One region of the Enterococcus sp. AZ177 genome, then DNA from elsewhere that is predicted to be linked to it. Evidence: predicted binding sites of a transcription regulator. Region 1 holds the regulator's gene; the other holds the start of a gene.
The links. The regulator HrcA, encoded in region 1, represses chaperone genes, less so after heat shock. The targets are predictions, from matches to a motif close to TTAGCACTCNNNNNNNNNGAGTGCTAA.

Region 1 (4,636 bases):
ATTTATAGGTTAAAAGTAGAAATAAAACATAAACAAGTTCGGAGAGAAAATTTCTTGGACTTGTTTTTATTTCTAAACAGGATAATTCCCGATTCTCATTTTATTCAGAGTTTTATTTACAGCGAGAAAGAGTTTTTTACTAGCTCGTAGTTAAGCAAGAAAGCGATATGATTTAGTCTGTTCAACTATTCGTTAGTTGGTCATTATAGAAGCTTAAAAATATTCAAGAGAGTAAACTAGACAATTTTAGTAGGGGATATGTTAAGATAAGAGACGTGTCCCAAATGAATTACAAGTTTTGGAACAAATAAGTTGATACAATGAAATCTTAAAATAGAAGTGAAATACTTTGGTAAGCTTCCTATAATAAAATCTGTAGCAACTTCGTTTAAACTGGAGGAAGAAAATGAAAAACGATAAAACATCAGCCTATATACATATCCCTTTTTGTGAGCACATTTGTTACTACTGCGACTTTAATAAAGTCTTTTTAGAAGGGCAGCCAGTAGATGAATATATCCAAAGTCTTTTGACAGAAATTCGTTTGACAAAAGAGCAGTATCCAAGCAAAGATACAGAGACAATATATATCGGAGGGGGCACGCCTACTTCGCTTTCAGCTAAGCAATTAGCTGTTCTGTTAAAAGGGGTACGCGAGTTATTGCCGTTTGATGATAAAAACGAATTTACAGTAGAAGCGAATCCAGGCGATCTAACGCAAGAGAAACTACAAGTAATGAAAGAATATGGTGTAAATCGCTTATCTATGGGTGTTCAGACATTCGACAACCAATTATTAAAAAAAATTGGACGCAAACATACGGCAGAAGATGTCTATGAAACGATGAAATTCTTAGAAAAAGAAGATTTCCTAAATGTTAGTATCGATTTGATTTATGCTTTGCCTGGTCAAACGCTGGAGGGGTTTAGAGATACACTGAAACGTGCGATTGAACTTGATTTACCGCATTACTCTTTATATTCGTTGATTTTAGAAAACAAAACAATGTTTATGAACTGGGTACGTCAAGGTCGATTACAATTGCCAGATCAAGAAGTTGAAGCGTTAATGTTTGAGGAAACAATTAGTGCAATGGAAAAGGCTGGACGTCACCAATATGAGGTTAGTAACTTCGCGCTAAAAGGGCAAGAAAGTCAACATAATTTGGTTTATTGGAACAACGATCACTATTATGGATTTGGCGCCGGTGCGAGTGGTTATTTAGGACATACTCGATATCGAAATCATGGTCCGATTCAACATTATCTAAACCCTTTAAGAGATAACCAATTACCAACTGTTGAAACAGAGATTTTGACCGTCAATAATCAAATGGAAGAAGAACTCTTTCTTGGGTTAAGGAAGATGGGGGGTGTTTCGAAAAAACGATTCGAAGAGAAGTTCAATTTACCGTTAAATCAGGTATATAGAGAAACAATCCCGAACTTGATTCAAAAAGGATTGATAAGCGAAAATGAAACACATATCCAACTTACTGAACAAGGTCTTTTTGTTGGGAATGATGTTTTTGAAGCATTTCTTATTGACCAAGAATAAACGTGCACAGTACAACAATAAGAGTGAGATTGGGAAAGAAGTGTTCAATTCCCACCGTTCACTAGGATTCCGTTAGGCTAAGATATGGCTCTTGGGGCTATGTCTTAGCCTTTTTTTGTACATTTTAGCACTCTGATGCAATGAGTGCTAAAAAAGTGAGTTTTTCTCTTGACAATTCAAGAAGAACTTGCTATATTAATAATTGTATTAGCACTTGAATGTCATGAGTGCTAATGAAGGGTGGTAATTATGATAACGGAAAGACAAAAGAATATTTTGCGACTTATCATCCAAGAATATACGAATACAGGTAACCCTGTAGGATCAAAGAAATTAATGGAAGAAGGAATTAAGTCAAGTTCTGCAACGATTCGTAATGATATGAAGGCTCTAGAAGAGCACGGACTATTATTGAAGACACATTCGTCTTCTGGCAGGATTCCTTCAATGGATGGTTATCGCTATTATGTGGATCATTTATTGAGTCCAGCTGAAATCGAACGTGATGAATTAGAAACGATTCGTCATTCATTTGGGAAAGAATTTCATGAGATCAATGATATTATTGAACAATCAGCTGAAATCCTTTCTGATTTAACAAGCTATACTGCTTTTTCGTTAGGTCCAGAAGTGAAAGAAAGACGATTGACTGGTTTTCGAATTGTTCCATTAAATGAACGTCAGATCATAGCGATCATAGTGACGGATAAAGGCAATGTGGAAAGCCAAGTATTTGCGATTCCAGCATCTGTTTCAAGCCAAGACTTGGAAAAGATGACGCAAATCATCAATGATAAATTGGTCGGACAACCATTGCTGACGGTCTATCATCGTTTACGCACCGAAATTCCGATGATTTTACATCGCTATTTCCAAACACCTGACGGCATGATGAACCTATTTGATGCGATGCTGGGACACGCTTTTGAAGAAAAAGTGTTTGTCAGTGGGCGCATGAACCTATTAGATTTTGGTGTACAAGAAGATATCAATCAACTAAAATCTGTGTATTCCTTTATGAAAAATACAGACGCAATCACCCACTTGTTGACGTCTGATGAAGAGACAGATACGCAAATAGCGATCCGTATCGGTTCAGAAATAGGAAACGATTTACTTGATAATATGAGCATGATCACTGCGACTTATGAAGTTTCTGGTCACGGTAAGGGAACCATTGCGTTATTAGGCCCTACAAGCATGCCCTATTCAAAAATGTTTGGTCTGGTAGATGTATTTCGCCATGAATTAGCTTCAAAACTCGGTGCTTACTACCGTTTTCTTGATGAGTAAGTGATGAGTTGAAAATATAGAATTCTAATAATTCTACGTAAATGAGAAGGGAAGTTGCCAGAGTGAGTAATAAAGAAGAAACGAATGAAGAATTACAAGAGGAACACATGGATGCTATCGATGAAACTGGTGTTTCAGAAGAAGAAACAGAAATGACAGAACTTGAAAGTGCCAATGCTGAATTATCAGAAATGGAAGACAAGTTTTTAAGAGCTCGTGCTGAAATTGCCAATATGAGCAATCGTTTCAAAAATGAGCGTGAATTGCTTGTTCGTTATCGTTCACAAGACTTAGGAAAAAAATTGCTACCTTCGATCGATAATTTGGAACGTGCGATGGCAATCGAAGTCGATGATGAACAAGGTGCTAGCTTGAAAAAAGGGATCTCAATGGTTCTTGAAGGGTTACAAGCGGCATTAAAAGATGAAGGTATCGAAGAAATCCCGACAATGGGTGAAGTGTTTGATCCTAATTTACATCAAGCAGTTCAAACGATTCCAGCAAGTGACGAAGTCCCTGCTGATACAATCGTCGAAGTGTTACAAAAAGGGTACAAGTTACATGACCGCGTTTTACGAGCAAGCATGGTTGTTGTTGCACAATAACAGCAAGCGATGGTTGTATAATATAAATTGAAAAAAATTAAAATAGAAGATAGGAGATCATTAATTATGAGTAAAATTATTGGTATTGACTTAGGAACAACAAACTCAGCAGTGGCAGTATTAGAAGGCGGAGAAGCAAAAATCATTGCGAATCCAGAAGGTAACCGTACAACACCTTCAGTGGTATCATTTAAAAATGGAGAAATCCAAGTCGGTGAAGTCGCAAAACGTCAAGCAGTAACAAACCCACACACAATTTCATCAATCAAACGTCATATGGGCGAAGCTGGCTATAAAGTAGAAGCTGATGGCAAATCTTATACACCACAAGAAATTTCTGCAATGATCTTGCAATATTTAAAAGGGTTCGCAGAAGATTATCTTGGTGAAAAAGTAGACAAAGCAGTTATCACTGTTCCTGCTTACTTCAACGATGCACAACGTCAAGCAACAAAAGACGCTGGTAAAATCGCTGGTCTAGAAGTAGAACGTATCGTTAACGAACCAACAGCTGCTGCATTAGCATATGGTTTAGACAAAACAGATAAAGACGAAAAAGTATTAGTATTTGACCTTGGTGGTGGTACATTTGACGTATCGATCCTTGAATTAGGGGATGGCGTATTCGACGTATTATCAACTGCCGGCGATAATGAATTAGGTGGAGATGACTTTGACAATAAAATCATCGACTATATGGTAGCAGAATTCAAAAAAGAAAACGGTGTTGACTTATCTAAAGATAAAATGGCTGTTCAACGTTTGAAAGATGCTGCTGAAAAAGCGAAAAAAGATTTATCAGGTGTAACATCAACACAAATCAGCTTACCATTTATCACAGCAGGAGACGCTGGTCCATTGCACTTAGAAATGAACTTAACTCGTGCGAAATTCGATGAATTAACAAGTGATTTAGTAGAACGTACAAAAACTCCAGTACGCCAAGCGTTGAAAGATGCTGGTTTAAATCCATCAGAAATCGATGAAGTTATTTTAGTTGGTGGATCTACACGTATTCCAGCTGTTGTTGAAGCTGTACGTAAAGAAACGAACAAAGAACCAAACAAATCAGTTAACCCAGATGAAGTAGTAGCTATGGGAGCTGCGATCCAAGGTGGCGTTATCACTGGTGATGTGAAAGATGTCGTATTATTAGACGTAACACCATTATCATTAGGTA
Region 2 (4,636 bases), 290 kb from region 1:
CTGGCTGTTTTATTTTTAGCAATCGTACCAGCATCGGGTGTGTCGATTCCTGCGATTATTTTTAGCAGAGTAGATTTACCAGCACCGTTACGGCCAACTAAAGCTATTCGGCTATTTGTACTGATTTCCATTTGTATGTTATCAAACAAAGTGTCTGCGCCGAAATAACGGGCGATTTGATTTGCTTGGAGTAAAATCATGTGGTAACCTCATTTCTATTTCAATGCCTTAAGTGTAGCATAAATTGACCGGAAAAAGCATCCATCCAACGACTAGAGAGAAAAATAATCAGAACAATTTTAAGAAAGTTTGAAAAATATTGCTTTTTTTGAGCTGTAAGATTGCTTTTTATCTGGAACAACTGCTATTATGAGAGATGGATATTTGTGTATATTTAGAGTATTGGAGGTACGATTGTGAAAGACCAAATTATTCCAAAAGCAACGGCAAGACGCCTTCCCCTATATTATCGTTATTTGAGAATTCTGCATGATGCAGGCAAAAATAAAGTTTCATCTACTGAACTAAGTGAAGCAGTACAAGTAGACAGCGCAACGATTCGACGAGATTTTTCTTATTTTGGCGAATTAGGCAAGCGTGGTTATGGTTACGATGTGGAAAACTTGATGAATTTCTTTGCAAAAACATTGAATGATGATGAGCTAACCAATGTAGCTTTGATTGGTGTAGGTAACTTAGGAAGTGCCTTATTGAAGTATAAATTTCATCAAAGTAACAGTATTCGTGTCAGCTGCGCATTTGATGTTAACGACGACATCGTTGGCAGAATCGTAGATGGTATTCCGGTTTATCCAATGACGGATATGATGGAACAGATTCGCATACAGCAAATTGAGGTCGCAATTTTGACCCTTCCAGCAAGAAAAGCACAAGAAGTGGTTAGTCAATTAGCAGATGCTGGGGTTAAAGGGATTCTGAACTTTACAGCAGCTCGTTTAGTAGCACCAACAGATGTGTTGATTCAAAATGTTGATTTGACCAACGAATTACAAACGTTGATTTACTTCTTGCATCATGATAATGAATTAGCTGGTACTGAAATCGAAGACGAAAAAGAATAATATAAAACCCCTATGGTTGCACTCTTTAAAAAAGGCAATCATAGGGGAATTTTTTTATTTAGGTAATTCAATATTTGCGTAATGCATAACGAGTTGAGCAATCACAACTAGCGTATTCATGCCACAATGAGCGATGATCGAGGTCCAAATTTTCCCAGTCATTTTATATAATAGAGCAAAGAAGAAGCCCATGAAAAAATAGACAAAGAAATGACCATCTTGATGAATAACAGAGAATAAAGAAGAACTAATGATTGCCGCAATCCAAAAACCAGTGTACGTTTCAGTCAAACCAATCAAAGAACGACGAAAAACAAATTCTTCCATGATAGGACCACCAATCGTAGTTGCTAGGATAAACAAAGGATTCGCTAGAATAACGGCAATAATATTTTGTGTATTTTGTGAACTAGGTTCTGCACCTGTAATCGCTGTTTCGATACCAAAAACGACGGCTTGAATAATCATTGCTAAGAAAATACCACTGACACCTAGTAAGTAGATGAAAACGGGTGAAGTCAATTTGGCTTCCTTTTCTACTGTTGTAACGGCAGTATTTTTATTTATAATGTAGAGCCAAATCATCAAGCCAGCACCTAAGATATAAGTGAAGGTTGTACCACTGATTACGATATCAGATGAAAAAGGGCTAAAAATATAGGGAGAAAAAAATACAAGTCCGTATAGAAGGACCATGGATAAACTTACTTTTTTTATAGACATATTTTTAGGCATATAAACAGAAAACTCCTTTCATTAATTGCAGAATGTAAAAAGTATACCATAGTTGACATTTGTTTCGTATGACTATTATTTTTTATGATTATTGCGATAGCCTAATAGCAGAAAGATAAATACGAAGAAAAAGGCTGCTTCCCATAATGTCGTTGTCCAGTCGAAACGCCTGCTTACTCCAAAAAAGAAATTACCAACATTCGCAATGATGAGGTAAAGTGCTGTTATTGTTAAAGCTCCTGTAATTCTTTGTTTCATTTCAATCGCCTCTCTTTCTGTTCTTATTTTACCATGAAATGAACGGTAGAAAAGAAATATATCAATTTAAGAACAGAAACTTTCGTTTTTTGACCGATTATTGAATAAAATTAGTCAAAAGACTTGCAAAATGAAAAGGAAATGAGTATTATAAATAGTGTGAGTTAGCACTCGATAACTAAGAGTGCTAAAAAGATAAATATTTTTTTATGGAGGGATTTATTGTGTTAAAACCATTAAGCGATCGCGTCGTTATTGAAGTCGCGAAAGAAGAAGAAAAAACAGTAGGGGGAATCGTCTTAGCATCAGCTGCTAAAGAAAAGCCTCAGACAGGAAAAGTTATCGCAGTAGGTGAAGGCCGTGTATTAGAAAACGGTACAAAAGTTCCTGCCGATGTTAAAGAAGGCGACACAGTAATGTTTGAAAAATATTCAGGAACAGAAGTTAAATATGAAGGAAATGATTATTTGATCGTTTCTGGTAAAGACATCATTGCGATTGTTGAGTAATCCATTTTTAATAAAAAAACCATTTTAAATAGAAAAAATAAAATTTTTGAGGTGAAGGAATTATGGCAAAAGAAATCAAATTTGCAGAAGATGCACGTGCAGCAATGCTTCGTGGAGTAGATATTTTAGCAGACACAGTAAAAGTAACATTAGGTCCTAAAGGCCGTAACGTTGTTTTAGAAAAATCATTTGGATCACCACTTATTACAAATGATGGTGTTACGATTGCAAAAGAAATCGAACTAGAAGATCATTTTGAAAATATGGGGGCGAAATTAGTTTCTGAAGTTGCTTCTAAAACAAATGATATCGCTGGAGATGGAACAACTACTGCAACAGTATTGACCCAAGCTATCGTTCGTGAAGGATTGAAAAATGTAACTGCTGGTGCGAATCCTCTAGGAATTCGTCGTGGTATCGAATTGGCTACAAAAACGGCAGTCGAAGAGTTACACAACATTTCAACAGTTGTTGATTCAAAAGAAGCAATTGCACAAGTTGCTGCTGTTTCTTCTGGTTCTGACGGTGTAGGACAATTAATTGCGGATGCAATGGAAAAAGTCGGTAACGATGGTGTCATCACAATCGAAGAATCAAAAGGAATCGAAACTGAACTAGACGTAGTTGAAGGAATGCAATTTGACCGTGGTTACTTATCTCAATACATGGTAACAGACAATGATAAAATGGAAGCTGTCTTAGAAAATCCATATATCTTGATTACAGATAAAAAAATCTCTAATATTCAAGATATCTTGCCTTTGTTAGAACAAATTTTACAACAAAGCCGTCCATTATTAATTATTGCTGATGATGTTGATGGAGAAGCTTTACCAACACTTGTTTTAAATAAAATTCGTGGAACATTCAATGTTGTTGCTGTAAAAGCACCAGGATTTGGTGATCGTCGTAAAGCAATGCTTGAAGATATTGCTATGTTAACAGGAGCCACAGTAATCACTGACGATCTAGGTCTTGAATTAAAAGATACAACAATCGAAAACCTTGGAAATGCAAGCAAAGTTGTTGTAGACAAAGACAATACAACGATTGTTGAAGGCGCTGGTGAAAAAGCTGGTATCGATGCTCGAGTTCAATTGATCAAAAATCAAATTGCAGAAACAACATCTGATTTTGACCGTGAAAAATTACAAGAACGCTTGGCTAAATTAGCTGGTGGTGTTGCGGTAGTTAAAGTTGGTGCTGCAACTGAAACAGAATTAAAAGAATTAAAATTACGTATTGAAGATGCATTGAATGCTACTCGTGCTGCCGTTGAAGAAGGTATGGTTTCTGGTGGTGGTACAGCGCTTGTAAATGTTATCGGAAAAGTAGCTGCTTTAGAGGCAGAAGGCGATGTAGCAACTGGTGTGAAAATCGTTGTTCGTGCTTTAGAAGAACCAATCCGTCAAATTGCTGAAAATGCTGGATATGAAGGCTCAGTAATCGTTGATAAATTAAAAAATATCGAGTTAGGTACTGGGTTTAATGCTGCTAATGGCGAATGGGTAAACATGGTCGAAGCTGGAATCGTTGATCCAACGAAAGTAACGCGTTCAGCATTACAAAACGCTGCATCAGTAGCTGCCTTGTTATTAACAACAGAAGCAGTTGTCGCAGATAAACCAGAACCGGCAGGAGCAAGTGGTATGCCACCAATGGACCCTTCTATGGGAATGGGCGGTATGATGTAATCAAGCAATAGCTAAATCAAAAAGCAGTTTAACATGTAACAATGTTAAACTGCTTTTTGATTTTATACTTAGGTGAAATGAGGAATAATCAAAAACTGTTGAATCCCTATTAATACCAACAAATGAACTGGATAAAACCAATAAAAAAAATATTTCCACTGTTTTCCGCGTTGTCCATTGTAAAAATAAATCAGGATAAAGGCAAATAGCCCAAACCAACTATTTTGTAAAAGGACCAATGCCCCTAAAAGACATTTTAATAGCAGAAAATCTCTTAATAGATATAAAACGACAATCAACAAAATACCAATCCAACCACCATAATCACTTCGCAACCATTCGGCTAAATAAATTCCAG

Region 2: the regulator HrcA is predicted to act here: its motif matches at 2,240-2,266, upstream of groES (co-chaperone GroES).

Annotation. Positions count from the first base shown of each region.
Region 1 is NZ_CP172944.1:1,365,751-1,370,386, forward strand. Features, by position in the region: gene hemW (radical SAM family heme chaperone HemW) at 407-1,558, shown strand; gene hrcA (heat-inducible transcriptional repressor HrcA) at 1,808-2,851, shown strand; gene grpE (nucleotide exchange factor GrpE) at 2,914-3,456, shown strand; gene dnaK (molecular chaperone DnaK) at 3,523-4,636, shown strand, end outside.
Region 2 is NZ_CP172944.1:1,070,788-1,075,423, forward strand. Features, by position in the region: gene IGJ34_RS05195 (ABC-F family ATP-binding cassette domain-containing protein) at 1-200, opposite strand, end outside; gene IGJ34_RS05200 (redox-sensing transcriptional repressor Rex) at 417-1,082, shown strand; gene IGJ34_RS05205 (CPBP family intramembrane glutamic endopeptidase) at 1,137-1,805, opposite strand; gene IGJ34_RS05210 (hypothetical protein) at 1,893-2,075, opposite strand; gene groES (co-chaperone GroES) at 2,300-2,584, shown strand; gene groL (chaperonin GroEL) at 2,647-4,278, shown strand; gene IGJ34_RS05225 (TraX family protein) at 4,347-4,636, opposite strand, start outside.